Regions from separate parts of the Stenotrophomonas sp. 24(2023) genome, predicted to be linked through region 1. Evidence: riboswitches for the same ligand, from Rfam matches in the RefSeq annotation. Region 1 holds a riboswitch; the other holds the start of a gene.

Evidence for each region. A riboswitch is a leader RNA that binds a small molecule or an ion and turns the genes downstream of it on or off. The one in region 1 is predicted to bind glycine.
Region 2: another riboswitch for glycine. It lies ahead of gcvP (aminomethyl-transferring glycine dehydrogenase); the one in region 1 lies ahead of Q9R17_RS06140 (trimeric intracellular cation channel family protein).

Annotation. Positions count from the first base shown of each region.
Region 1 is NZ_CP133160.1:1,386,896-1,390,515, reverse strand. Features, by position in the region: gene Q9R17_RS06145 (3-deoxy-7-phosphoheptulonate synthase) at 1-793, shown strand, start outside; gene Q9R17_RS06140 (trimeric intracellular cation channel family protein) at 970-1,587, opposite strand; glycine riboswitch at 1,672-1,775, opposite strand; glycine riboswitch at 1,789-1,878, opposite strand; gene Q9R17_RS06135 (GIY-YIG nuclease family protein) at 1,918-2,193, shown strand; gene Q9R17_RS06130 (nuclear transport factor 2 family protein) at 2,262-2,693, shown strand; gene Q9R17_RS06125 (NAD(P)/FAD-dependent oxidoreductase) at 2,841-3,620, opposite strand, start outside.
Region 2 is NZ_CP133160.1:684,017-687,636, reverse strand. Features, by position in the region: gene gcvP (aminomethyl-transferring glycine dehydrogenase) at 1-2,821, opposite strand, end outside; glycine riboswitch at 2,885-2,987, opposite strand; gene Q9R17_RS03105 (multidrug effflux MFS transporter) at 3,296-3,620, shown strand, end outside.

The DNA.
Region 1 (3,620 bases):
CTTCGAGAAGCCGCGCACCACGGTGGGCTGGAAGGGCCTGATCAACGACCCGGACCTGGACGGCACCTTCAACATCAACAAGGGCCTGCGCGTGGCGCGGGGCCTGCTGCGCGACATCAACAAGCTGGGCCTGCCGGCCGGTGTCGAATTCCTTGACGTGATCTCGCCGCAGTACATCGCCGATCTGGTCGCCTGGGGCGCCATCGGCGCGCGCACAACCGAAAGCCAGGTGCACCGCGAACTGGCCTCGGGGCTGTCGTGCCCGGTCGGCTTCAAGAACGGCACCGATGGCAACGTGAAGATCGCCGCCGATGCGGTCGGTGCGGCGTCCAACCCGCATCATTTCCTGTCGGTCACCAAGCAGGGCGACACCGCCATCGTGGCCACCGCCGGCAACCCCGATTGCCACGTCATCCTGCGGGGCGGCAAGCAGCCCAACTACGATGCGGCCAGCATCGCCGAGGCCTGCCAGGTGCTGGCCAAGGCCAAGCTGCCGGCCCGCCTGATGGTCGATGCCAGCCATGCCAACAGCCTGAAGAATCCGGACAACCAGCCCCGGGTGATCGATGACATCGCCGTTCAGCTGGAAGACGGCGAACAGCGCATCGTTGGTGTGATGATCGAGAGCCATCTGGTGGGTGGCCGCCAGGAGCTGGTGGAAGGGCAGCCGCTGATCTACGGACAGAGCATCACCGATGGCTGCATCGATTGGGACACCACCGTGCAGGTGCTGGAGCGGCTCGCCCTTGCCGTTCGCGCCCGCCGTGAGGAGACGGTGTCCGAAGCTGCCTGAGTGCGGCACGCGTGTGGATGGCGGCCTGCGCCTGCGGGGGTGCGGCCGCGATCAATGGTGGACGCTGTGTTGGCAGCGTCCGCGTCCGCACCGGCGATGCGCCTGGCGCTGCGCATGCGCGCCAGCGCCAGGTCCATCGCCGGGGTGGTGGAGCGGGGCGGCGTGCCCCGGCCCCTTCAATGCACCTCGTCGTGGTACACGAACTTGGGCATTTCCCAGCGGTAATGGATGGCCAGCAGGCGCAGCGCGAAGCCGCCGCCCAGGCAGCACAGGATGGCCACGCTGTCGGCCACGTTCCAGTACAGCAGCAGCAGGTACGCCGCACCGGTCAGCAGCGAGATGATCGCGTACAGTTCCTTCTGGAAGATCAGCGGCACTTCGTTGCAGAGGATGTCGCGCAGCACGCCACCGAACGCACCGGTCAGCATGCCGGCGATCAGCACGATGGGCGTGGCGTGGCCCGCATCGCGTGCGATCGCGCAGCCGATCAGGGTGAAGGCGATCAGGCCCAGGCCATCGAGTACCAGGAAGGTACGGCGGAAGTGGTGCATCCAGCGCGCCACCCAGGTGGCGATCAGCGCCGCACACACGGTGAAGCCCAGGTACTCGGGGTGCTTCACCCAGCCCAGCGGGTAGTGGCCGAGCAGGATGTCGCGCAGCGAACCGCCGCCCAGGGCGGTCACGCAGGCGATCATGACCACGCCGAACAGGTCCATGCGGCGGCGGCCGGCGGACAGCGCGCCGGTCATGGCTTCGGCGGAAATGGCGATCAGGTAGATGATGGACAGCAGCATGGGACAGGCTCCGGGCGCGGATGGGCCGGCCATGCGCCCATCACGCCATTGCCTGCGCAATGACGGGATGAGGATGACCGGTGCCGCTCCCGCTGTCCTTTTGCCTGAGAGTTCAGCGGCGTGGGCCGCGTGCCCCTTCGGCGGATCGTCCCGGGCATGCCCGGGGACCTCTCTCCAGCTCGGCGAGTCGGATGCATGGTTGGTGGGATTCCAGCCCACCGGCCTGAGCGATCATGGGAGCCTGCGCCTTCGGCGGGCGCCAGCGCGGCGCCTCTCTCCTGCATCCGGGGGCAGTATATCCGCTGCACTGCAGCACGGCATAATCCGGGCATGGCCCCGTCCCTCCGTCCGTGGTTCCTGTACCTGCTCGAATGCCGTGACGGCAGCTTCTACGCCGGCATCAGCACCGACGTGGACGCCCGTTTCGCCGCCCACCAGGCCGGCAAGGGCGCGCGCTATACCCGCGCCCGTCCGCCGCTGCGCATCCTGGCCGTGCGTGAGTACCCGGATCGCGCTGCCGCCTCGCGTGCCGAATGGCAGCTCAAGCAGCAGCCGCGCGAGCGCAAGCTGGCCTGGCTGCTGGCGCCGGATCCGGCCCCCCTGTAGATCCACCCCATGCGTGGATGGGGTGATCCCATGCGATGATCGCCCCGCCCTCAGCGCTGGAGATCCGGATGTCCGCCGTTGCCCTGCTGTTTGCACTTTCCGCCGCTGCCAGCCCCACCGCCGATCCCGCCACGATCGCCGCCATCGAGGCCACCTGCCACGATTACGTGGATGGCCAGCTGGAAGGTGACCCGCAGCGCGTGGCCCGTTCGCTGCACCCGGACCTGGCCAAGCGCGCGGTGCTGGGGGATACGCCCGACGAGCGCCTGGGCCTGCGCCGGATGTCGAAGGAGGAACTGGTCGCACTGACCCGGCAGGGGGCGCTGAAGACCCCGAAGGACCAATGGGACCGCCGCTGCACCGTACTCGATGTGACCGGCAATGCCGCCTCGGTGCGATTGGAAACCCCATGGTTTGTCGATTACTTCCACATGGGGCGCTTCGACCAGCGCTGGGTCATCGTCAACGCGCTGTGGTACCCGAAGCCGAAAGCGGACTAGGCAATGCCCGGCGCAACGCAGAGGCCCGCCATCCACGCATGGCGTGGATCTACCGGTCGAGTGCAGTGCGTGAATCATCTTCCAGCATGATCAGGAGGATTGCCTGCTCGGGTAGATCCACGCCATGCGTGGATAGGGCGCAGCAAGTTACCGGGGCCGGCGATCCTCCTGGTCATCGCCAAAAATGATCCGCGCACTGCGCTGGTAGCTCCAGTACGCCACGGCCCAGTTGAGCAGCACCACGATGCGGTTGCGGAAACCGATCAGGAAGAACACGTGCGCGGCCAGCCAGAACCACCACGCCAGGATGCCGGACAGCTGCAGCCGGCCCAGGTGCACGATCGCGGCCATGCGGCCGATGGTGGCCAGGTTGCCGAAGTCGGCGTACTTGAAGGGCCCCGGAGAGGGCTTGCCGTGCAGCCGTGCGCGGATCGTCGCGGCCACGTGCTTGCCCATCTGCTTGGCCGCAGGGGCAACCCCCGGCACCGGTTTGCCGTCGGCCTGGCTGACGGCGGCCAGATCGCCGGCCACGAAGATGTCCGGGTGCCCGTCCAGGGTCAGGTCGGGCTGCACCGGCACGCGGCCGGCGCGGTCCAGCGGCACCTCCAGCGTGCGTGCCAGCGGCGAGGCGGCAACGCCGGCGGCCCAGACCACGGTGCGCGCGGCGATGAACTGCCCGCCCAGCTGGAAACCTTCGCCATCGATGTGGCTGACCGGGGTGCCGGTCAGCACGTCCACGCCGAGTTTTTCCAGCTGCCGGCGGGCCTTGAGCGAAAGCACCTCGGGGAAGCTGGACAGTACGCGCGGGCCGGCTTCCACCAGACGCACCTTGGCACTGGCCGGGTCGATATGGCGGAACTCATTGCGCAGCGTGTGCCGTGCGATCTCGGCCAGGGTGCCGGCCAGTTCGACGCCGGTCGGGCCGCC
Region 2 (3,620 bases), 700 kb from region 1:
CGCACATCACGTTCTTGTCGCCGTACACGTTGTCCACGCGGGCCACCGGCGGCCAGTACTTCTGCAGCTTCAGGCTGGGCAGCGGGAAGGCCGCCAGTTCACGCGGGTAGGCGTGGGTCCACTCGCTGGCGGTCACCGCGGTGGCGGTGTGCGGCGCATTCTTCAGCGGGTTGTCCTCGCGGTCCAGGCGGCCGTCTTCGATCGCGGCGATTTCCTGGCGGATCTGGATCATCGCATCGATGAAGCGGTCCAGCTCGTGCAGCGATTCGCTCTCGGTCGGCTCGACCATCAGCGTGCCGGCCACCGGGAAGCTCAGGGTCGGGGCATGGAAGCCGAAGTCGATCAGGCGCTTGGCCACGTCTTCGGCGCCGATGCCGCTGGTCTTTTCCAGCGGACGCACGTCGAGGATGCACTCGTGCGCCACCAGGCCGTTGCGGCCGGTGTACAGGGTCTTGAAGTGCGGGGCCAGGCGCTTGGCGATGTAGTTGGCGTTGAGCTGGGCCACCTGGGTGGCCTTGCGCAGGCCTTCGCTGCCCATCATGGCGATGTACATCCAGCTGATCGGCAGGATCGAGGCGCTGCCGAAGCTGGCCGCGCTGACCATGCCGACCGGGCCGTTGTCACCCAGCTTGCCCGGCAGGAACGGTGCCAGGTGTTCCTTCACCGCGCACGGGCCGACGCCCGGGCCGCCACCGCCGTGCGGGATGCAGAAGGTCTTGTGCAGGTTCAGGTGCGAAACGTCCGACCCCCACTTGCCCGGCTTGGCCACGCCGACCAGGGCGTTCATGTTGGCGCCGTCGGTATACACCTGGCCGCCGTGCTGGTGGATGATCTCGCAGATCTCGACCACTTCCTCCTCGAACACGCCGTGCGTGGACGGGTAGGTGATCATGATCGCGGCCAGGCGGTCGCTGTACTTCTCGGCGTTGACGCGGATGTCTTCGACATCGACGTTGCCGTTGGCATCGGTCTTGGTCACCACGACCTTCATGCCGCACATCTGCGCCGAGGCCGGGTTGGTGCCGTGCGCCGAATCGGGAATCAGGCAGATGTCACGGTGGCCCTCGCCGCGCGAGCGGTGGTAGGCACGGATCGCCAGCAGGCCGGCGTACTCGCCCTGCGCGCCGGAGTTCGGCTGCAGGCTGACCGCGTCGTAGCCGGTGCATTCGACCAGCATCGCTTCCAGGGTCTGGATCAGCTCCTTGTAACCCAGCGCCTGGTCGGCCGGCACCAGCGGGTGGATCTGCGAGAACTCCGGCCAGGTCACCGGGATCATCTCGGCGGTGGCGTTGAGCTTCATGGTGCACGAGCCCAGCGGGATCATCGTGCGGTCCATGGCCAGGTCCTTGTCGGCCAGCGAGCGCAGGTAGCGCAGCAGTTCGTGCTCGCTGTGGTGGGTGTTGAACACCGGGTGGGTCAGGAATGCGGACTGGCGCAGCAGGCCGGTCGGCAGCGCGTCGGCGGTGCTGGCATCCAGTGCGTCCACGTCCAGCGAGGCACCGAATACGGCAGCCACGGCGACGATGTCGGCGCGGGTCGTGGTTTCGTCCAGGCTGATGCCGACCGAGTCGCTGTCGATCGCGCGCAGGTTGTAACCGGCGGCGCGGGCCTTGGCGTGGATCTCATCGGCATGCACGCCGGTGACGTGCAGGGTGTCGAAGAAATCACCACCCACCTGCACGCCGGCGTTGCGCAGCGATGCGGCCAGGATCGAGGCCAGGCGGTGGGTGCGGCGGGCGATGCGGGCCAGGCCTTCCGGGCCGTGGTAGACGGCATACATCGAGGCCATCACCGCCAGCAGCACCTGCGCGGTGCAGATGTTGGAGGTGGCCTTCTCGCGGCGGATGTGCTGCTCGCGGGTCTGCAGGGTCAGGCGGTAGGCCGGCTTGCCTTCGGCATCGATGGACACGCCGATCAGGCGGCCCGGCATCGAACGCTTGTAGGCATCACGGCAGGCCATGAACGCCGCGTGCGGGCCGCCGAAACCGAACGGCACGCCGAAGCGCTGGCTGTTGCCGACCACGATGTCCGCACCCCATTCGCCCGGGGCGGCCAGCAGGGTCAGGGCCAGCAGGTCGGTGGCCACGGCCACCAGGCCGCCGCGCGCGTGCACGGCATCGACCAGCGCCTTGTAGTCGCCGACCTGGCCGAAGGTATCCGGGTACTGCAGCAGCAGGCCGAAGGCCTCCGCGTCCAGCGCTTCGGCCGGGGTGCCCACGCGCAGCACGATGCCCATGGGCTCGGCGCGGGTACGCAGCAGTTCCAGCGTCTGCGGGTGCACGGCGTCGTGCACGAAGAAGGTGTCTGACTTCGACTTGGCCGAACGCTTGGCCAGGGTCATCGCTTCGGCAGCGGCGGTGGCTTCGTCCAGCAGCGAGGCGTTGGCGATCTCCATGCCGGTCAGGTCGGCGCACAGGGTCTGGAAGTTGATCAGCGCTTCCATGCGGCCCTGCGAGATTTCCGCCTGGTACGGGGTATAGGCGGTGTACCAGGCCGGGTTTTCCAGGATGTTGCGCAGGATCACGTTCGGCGTGTGGGTACCGTAGTAGCCCTGGCCGATGAAGCTGCGCAGCACGGTGTTCTTGTCGGCGATCGCACGGATCTTGGCCAGTGCCTGCACTTCGGTCATCGACTCCGGCAGTGCTAGCGGCGCCGGCGACTTGATCTTGGCCGGCACGATGGCGTCGGTCATCGCATCCAGCGTTGCGTGGCCGACCACGTCGAGCATCTGCGCGATTTCGGCGTCGTTGGGACCGATGTGGCGCTCGACGAACGCGGAATGGTGCTCGAGCTCACGCAGGGAGGGGGTGTTCTGGGACATGGCGAAGGATCCGTCAGGGAAGGGCGCACGCACGGGCGCAAGCCGCCGGCTGGCGGTCTTGCGGGGCGCCCCTCTGTCCTTTTGCCTGAGAGTTTGGAAGCGCGGAAAACCGCGGCTTCGTGCCCCTTCGGCGCCGGATCGAACCGGTCTCTCCAGAGTTGTGTTGCGGGTGGTATCGGGCCTGAGCGATTACGGGCGTTGCGCCTTCGGCAGCGGTGTTCCGCTTCTCCCACCATGTTGCCCGCCGATTATAGCCGGTTGGCGGTGCCGGTAGCCGGCGAGGGGCCGGCCCTGCACCGCTGCGGGGCTGAATGGGCGATGGCCCGGGCACGCGTTTCGTGCGCCGGCGCATGGCATTGGCGATCGGGCCGGCCTATCATGGCCAGACTCTCGTATTCATCTGGCGCCGTCCCCGCAGCAGGGGACCGGCGCCCGCCGTGTGTGCCGCGCACGGCCCTGTCGGACTTCTGCCCCATGACCGCCGCCGCCGCCCCTTCGACCCGACGCCTGGCCCTGCTTCTGGCCGGCCTGGCCATGTTCGGCCCGTTCTCCATCGACACCATCTTCCCGGCCTTCCCGCAGCTGGCCCAGCGCCTGGCGGTGGACGAGGTGGCGGTGCAGCAGACCATCAGCGTCTACCTGCTGTTCTACGGCCTGATGAGCCTGGCGCACGGGCCGCTGTCCGATGCTTGGGGCCGCAAGCGGGTGATCCTGGCGGGCCTGGTGGTGTTCGTCGGCGCCTCGGTGGGCTGCGCGCTGTCCACCGACCTGGGCACGCTGCTGGCCTTCCGCGCGCTGC